Regions from separate parts of the Bacillus sp. PK5-006 genome, predicted to be linked through region 1. Evidence: riboswitches for the same ligand, from Rfam matches in the RefSeq annotation. Region 1 holds a riboswitch; the other holds the start of a gene.
The links. A riboswitch is a leader RNA that binds a small molecule or an ion and turns the genes downstream of it on or off. The one in region 1 is predicted to bind S-adenosylmethionine.

Region 1 (3,417 bases):
AAAAGAAATAAAATCCAAATGCATTATTAACTGATTAATCTGACAATTTAAAAACGAATGGTTTTCCTGTAAGATATTCTTTCAACCATACACCTTTTGACTAGTACATTGCAAGGGACATCGTCATATTTTAATCCTCTTTTTTTTAACCGATAAAGGAAGAAGAGAAGAGAAAGGAGCAATAACAAGATGAAACGAGCGATACCAGGTATTTTACTCATTTTATTCATGACCGTGATCAGCTTTGGCTGTCAGGCGATGACAGATGAGGCTGGCGCTAAGCAAAGCACAGCCTATTACGTAGCGGTAAACGGAAACGACAAAAACCCGGGCACAAAGCAAAAACCTTTCCGCACGTTGAAAAAAGCAGCAAGTATGGCGAAGGCTGGGGCAACCATTTACATGAGAGGCGGTACATACAAAGAAAAATTGATTGTCCGCCATTCAGGAACAAAGAAAGCGCCCGTTGTCTTTCAAGCTTACGGAAAAGAAAAACCTGTAATTAGCGGGGCTTCCCTTAAAGGAAATCAAGCCGATGGAGGACTTGTCACGATCGATCAAAAAAGCTACATCACCCTCAAAGGCCTGACTGTAGGACATCTTAAGACGAATCAAGAAGATTTGACACCAGTTGGTATTTTCATCAAAGGAAGCGGTAAAGGCGTCAAACTGCTTAATAACCGAGTGTATGACATTCAGACGAAACATAAAAATGGAAATGCACATGGAATTGCTGTCTATGGGACAAAAGCTCCTGCAGCGATTGAAGACATTGAAATCAAAGGAAATACCGTTGAAAAATTAAAGCTGGGCTTCAGTGAAGCGCTTGTGCTAAATGGAAACGTCAAAAAGTTCCGTGTGACACATAACACGGTCCGGCACACTGATAATATTGGCATTGATTTAATTGGTTTTGAGAACGTAGCACCCTCCAAAAAGTATGATCAAGTGAGAAATGGGGTCGTCTCTAGAAACAAAGTATATGAAATTACGAGTGCAGGGAACCCAGCCTATGGCAGCGACATCTCCGCTGGCGGAATTTATGTTGATGGCGGAAAAGACATTGTGATCGATCATAACATCTCACATCACAATGATCTGGGGATTGAAGTCACAAGCGAACATAAAGGAAAAATGGCAGACCACATCCGCATCGAACACAATCAAGTATATTTAAACCGTTATACAGGCATTTCTATTGGCGGCTATGATAAGAAGCGGGGCGGTACAACCAATACGACGATTTCACATAATATTTTGTACAAAAATGACACAGCCGGCTTAGAAGGCGGTCAATTGCTAATGCAGTATCAAGCAGTGAACAATCGAATCACGAATAATATCATGTCAGCTAGTGCCTCGCATTACTTGGTCGTGAATTTTTATCAAGTGAACCAAAAGAATACCTTCCAGAAGAACGTTTATGATGACCGAAAAGGTGCGAAAGCATCACAGTGGATTTGGCGCGGGAAATGGATGGAAGGCTACAAAACGTATCTCTCTAAAAGCGGTCAAGATAAAGGATCAGCACATCTCAACCCACAATTTGTGAATGAGAAAAAATATGATTTCCGTCTGAAGAAATCATCACCTGCGAAGAAAATCATCGGAAGTTGATGATATTTTATAAATTTTCAAAAAAGTCATTGACATTGATGTGACATCACATTAAAGTAAAGAAGACATTTCAACGAAAACAAATTTCATAACGGATCTCTTATCAAGAGAGGCAGAGGGACTGGCCCTATGACGCCCAGCAACCGTTTCTATTTTAGAAATTGGTGCTAATTCCTGCAAAGCTGTTACAGCTTTGACAGATAAGAGAGGAAGACTTCCCGATACATGTTTCATGCAACGGTGATCAAGCCTCTCTTTCAAAGAGAGGCTTTTTTTCGTCTCTTTTTCGAATCAAATGCCTGTTTTACAGGCGTATTTCCACTTTTTTACCTAGTTTTCCGATGTGAAAAATAAAAACAACTTGAGGAGGAACAGCAATGAAGCGTAAGCATTTTACATCATTTCTTGTCTTATTAACGGCATTAACCGTCCTGTTAACAGGCTGCGGCACCGGATCAAGTGCAGGCTCAAAGGCAAATACGAACGAAAAGGTTTCCTTTGACAATGTACCGAAGCGATTTGCAAAGGGACAGGGGGCAAAAATTAAAGTCATCCGCAAAATTGGCGGAGACGATCATACAGCTCAATTTTTAGCTGGGACCAAGGCAGAAGGGGAAGCACTCGGCTTTACGGTGGATGTCTACACCGCAAATGGAGATACAGCGAAGTTCCATGATGCCATTTCTCAGGCGCTTGAAGAAAATTATGATGGCTTTATCATCTCTCACGGGGACGACGATGCGACAGTCGCTGATGTGAAAAAGATCACAGCGAAAGGCATTCCAGTTGTAGCATTTGATTCGAATCCTAAGCTGAAGGACATCAAAGGGGTCACAGTGACGTCTCAAGATGACGAACAATTAGCAAAAAAATCATTAGACGCGCTCGTGTCTGATTTCAAAGGAAAAGCAAATATTGCATACCTGTGGGTAGATGGATTCCCGCCAATGGTGAGACGAAATAAGGTCTATCAAGAAACGCTGAAACAACATTCAGGGATCAAGGAGCTTGACCGCTTTGGTATTGCCTCCTCTGATACGTCTGTTCAAACGCAAAATGCAGTAGCAGCCATGCTGAATAAGTATCCAAAGGGCAAGCTGGACGCTATTTTTGCCACATGGGATGCCTTTGCCATTGGGGCAGCAAGAGCGTTAAAGGAAGCAGGAAGAACAGAAGTGAAGATTTATGGGATTGATGTGTCAAATGCGGATCTTCAAGAAATGACGGCGAAGGACAGTACGTGGAAGTACACAGCCGCGGTTGATCCGAAGCTTATCGGTGCAGTCGACGTGAGGATTCTTGCGAAGAAAATAGCTGGTGAGAAAACACCATCTTCCTATGACCTTGAGGCCTCTCTCATCTCGCAAAAGCAGCTTCAGCAAGCAGGAAAAGCCATTAACATGGTCAATCTTGCAGACGAAGTGAAGGGATTCGGTTCATCGACTGCTTTTGAGGAAGATTGGATGAAGACCTTGAAGAAGCATTATACAAAATAAGCGACGTGCACTCTCTTTTCATAGAGGGTGTTTCGTTTTTCAGATGATATCAAGAGAAGGAGGACACCTATGACAGCGCCGCTTGTTCGTATGAAAAATATTTCAATTGAATTCCCAGGGGTCAAAGCGTTAGATCAAGTGAATTTCACATTAAAAAAAGGGACGGTCCATGCACTGATTGGAGCAAATGGTGCTGGGAAGTCAACGTTAATGAAGGTTCTTTCTGGCGCTCATTCCCACTTCGACGGGACCATCCACATCAATGGCCAGGCGGCATCGATTCAAACCCCAAAGGATGCATCCT
Region 2 (3,417 bases), 1.8 Mb from region 1:
GCAAGTGCAGTCGCTGTCGGTACAGCGAATTTTGTGAATCCATTTATTTGCCCGGAAATCATTGAAGAGCTGCCAAATGTGTTAGCAGCATATGGTTATTCATCTGTAGAGGAATGTATCGGAAGGAGCTGGAAACATGAAGCACTTGCCCATCATCGCGCTTGATTTTCCATCAGGGCAGGACGCGCTTGCCTTTTTAGATCCCTTTGAAGGGACACCATTATTTGTGAAGGTCGGCATGGAGCTGTTTTACCAAGAAGGACCTGCCATCCTTGATGCGCTGAAAGAAAAAAATTGCCGCATTTTTCTCGATCTAAAATTACATGACATTCCAACAACGGTGCAAAAAGCGATGAACCGGCTTGCCGCACTTGGCGTTGATTTGGTCAATGTGCATGCTGCTGGCGGGAAACGAATGATGCAGGCTGCATTAGAGGGACTTGAAAGCGGGACTCCTGCTGGACAAAGCCGTCCGGGCATTATTGCAGTGACCCAGCTGACTAGTACGTCAGAAGACATGATGAGAAACGAATTACTCATTGACCGTCCGCTGCAAGAGACTGTGATCCGGTACGGACAATTAGCATATGAAAGTGGACTGGACGGTGTTGTTTGCTCTGTTCATGAATCTAAAGCACTTCATGAACATATCTCACCCTCTTTTCTCACTGTAACGCCAGGGATTCGCTTACCGAATGATCAAACCGATGACCAAAAGCGTGTGGCGACACCTGCCTATGCAAAAGAGCAAGGTGTTTCACAAATCGTTGTCGGGAGATCAATCACAAAAGCTGATAAACCAATAGAAGCCTATCATCAAATTTTGAAAGAGTGGGAGTGACTGCCAGATGAAATCAAAAATCGCGAAACATCTATTACAAATCAAAGCGGTCTCATTAAAACCAGACGAACCGTTTACATGGGCGAGCGGTATAAAATCACCGATCTATTGTGATAACCGCCTCACATTATCATATCCAGAAGTCAGACACGACATTGCGGAAGGTCTAAAAGATTTGATTCTCACTCATTTCAAGGGAGCAGAGGTTGTCGCGGGTACTGCAACAGCAGGCATTCCGCATGCGGCATTAGCAGCAGACCGCTTGAACATCCCGATGTGTTATGTCAGAAGTAAGCCGAAAGCACACGGCAAAGGAAATCAAATTGAAGGGGCCGTATCGAAAGGCCAAAAGGTTGTCGTCGTCGAAGACCTTATCTCCACAGGAGGCAGTGTGCTGGAAGTGGTTGCTGCTCTTCAAGCTGAGGGCTGCGAGGTACTAGGAGTTGCCGCAATCTTCACATACGGACTGCCAAAAGCAGCGGCCGCTTTTCAAGAAAAAAATATTCCATATGTCACCCTGACAGACTATGACACATTGACAGACGTGGCACTTGAACTGAAAGCGATTGAGCCGTCTGCGATGAACAAACTAAAACGCTGGAGACAAGACCCTTCCTCTGAATCTTGGATGGAAGAAACGGTCTGAAAAGTCAAAGTCCATCGTTAACAATTTTAAAGCTGTGCCTGCCCGCACGGCTTTTTTATTTGGGTAAAAATAGTAAAATAGACTCAAATTTTAATAAAAACTAATCCTATCAATAAAGTCGGGTTGACTTTTGTTTGAATTGTGTTAATATTTAAGACAAATTGAAACTCTTATCCAGAGAGGTGGAGGGACTGGCCCGATGAAACCCGGCAACCTGCGATTTGCAAGGTGCTACTTCCTGCAAAATGATTCTATTTTGAAAGATAAGGAAATTGTGAGCTTCCTCATCTTTCTTTCGGACTGAAAGAAAGTTTTTTTATTTTAACGGTGAGGAGGAAGAGGAGATGGAAGTGAAACAAAATCAGGATGAGGACTTAGTAAAGCATATGCAAGAACTGATTGGGGATATGAAATTCGGTTCAATTACGTTAATTGTTCAGGACGGTCAAGTGATTCAAGTGGAAAAAAACGAAAAAATTAGATTAAAGTAGTGCGGAAAATAGCAATATGAGCGGTACTCCGGAAGGGGAGAAATCATGTTAACTTATGAAAATTGGCAAGAGCCGTCCATTACATTTCAAGAGGATGATTTGTATAAAGGAGCCCTGTCTGTACTGAAATGGGCGTACGGTCATTATGGTGACCAGCTTGTATATGCGTGCAGCTTTGGGATTGAGGGCATCGTTCTGATTGATCTGATTGCAAAAGTAAAAAAAGATGCGAGAATTGTCTTTTTAGATACAGGTCTGCATTTTAAAGAAACTTACGACACAATTGATGCGGTAAAGGAAAGATATCCGGGTTTAGATATTGTACTGAAAACGCCTGAGCTGACGGTTGAACAGCAAAATGAGCAGCACGGTGATCAATTATGGAAAACAGATCCTCAAAGCTGCTGTCATATGCGTAAGGTCATTCCTTTGCAAGAAGCCCTATCTGGTTATCCAGCATGGCTTTCTGGTTTAAGAAGAGAGCAGTCACCAAAACGAGCAGGGACGAATTTCTTAAATAAGGATGAAAAATTCAAATCAGTGAAAGTATGTCCGCTCATCCATTGGACGTGGAAGGACATATGGAGATATGCATCTAGAGAGGAACTTACTTATAATCCGCTGCATGACCAAGGATATCCAAGTATCGGCTGTGCACCGTGTACACAGCCAGCATTTACTGCAGATGATCTTCGTTCTGGCAGATGGTCAGGCACAGCAAAGACAGAGTGCGGATTACATGAGTAAGGGAGTATAATGTATGGAAATCGCCGCAATTTTATTTAGTCTATTCTTTGCTTTAAACATAGGCGCAAGCGGAGCAGCTGCTTCTATGGGCATTGCGTATGGATCAGGTGCCATTCAAAAGCCCATTTATGCGCTCAGTTTTTGTGCAGTTGGGATTTTAGCAGGTTCAGTGATTGGCGGCGGTGAGGTCGTCAAAACGATCAGCTCTGGTATTATGCCAGAATCAGTCATTACACTTGAAATCGTTTGTATTATCATTGGTTCTGCTGCACTATCACTTTTCATAGCAAATCTGATGGCGATTCCTTTATCAACAAGTGAGGTCACAGTAGGGGCTGTAGTTGGTGTAGCAGTCGCATATAAAGTTTTGTTTGTGAAATCCATTTTAATGATTGTGGCATTTTGGGTCATCATCCCGCTTTTCGCCTTTCTTTTTACCTTTGCTGTCGTCAAAATCATCAGAATGTTCCCTAAACGGAAGCTGTCTAAAAAAGGCACAGCTATTTTATCTGTCGTATTAATTCTCAGCGGATTTTTAGAGGCATTTTCAGCCGGTATGAACAATGTGGCAAATGCCGTCGGCCCGCTCGTCGCTTCAGGCGTTTTGTCAGTTGGGCAGGGAACACTTTATGGCGGAATCTTCGTCGCAGCAGGGGCCCTCTTGCTAGGCAGAAGAGTGCTGGAAACAAACG

Region 2: linked by a shared signal. The riboswitch ahead of M1D84_RS11285 (DUF2292 domain-containing protein) and the one ahead of M1D84_RS01175 (sugar ABC transporter substrate-binding protein) in region 1 are both predicted to bind S-adenosylmethionine.

What each region holds. Positions count from the first base shown of each region.
Region 1 is NZ_CP096414.1:242,381-245,797, forward strand. It holds gene M1D84_RS01170 (DUF1565 domain-containing protein) at 190-1,617, shown strand; SAM riboswitch class I at 1,715-1,824, shown strand; gene M1D84_RS01175 (sugar ABC transporter substrate-binding protein) at 1,995-3,113, shown strand; gene M1D84_RS01180 (sugar ABC transporter ATP-binding protein) at 3,183-3,417, shown strand, end outside.
Region 2 is NZ_CP096414.1:2,179,918-2,183,334, reverse strand. It holds gene M1D84_RS11300 (dihydroorotate dehydrogenase) at 1-165, shown strand, start outside; gene pyrF (orotidine-5'-phosphate decarboxylase) at 137-841, shown strand; gene pyrE (orotate phosphoribosyltransferase) at 849-1,487, shown strand; SAM riboswitch class I at 1,655-1,757, shown strand; gene M1D84_RS11285 (DUF2292 domain-containing protein) at 1,874-1,978, shown strand; gene M1D84_RS11280 (phosphoadenylyl-sulfate reductase) at 2,024-2,725, shown strand; gene M1D84_RS11275 (inorganic phosphate transporter) at 2,739-3,417, shown strand, end outside.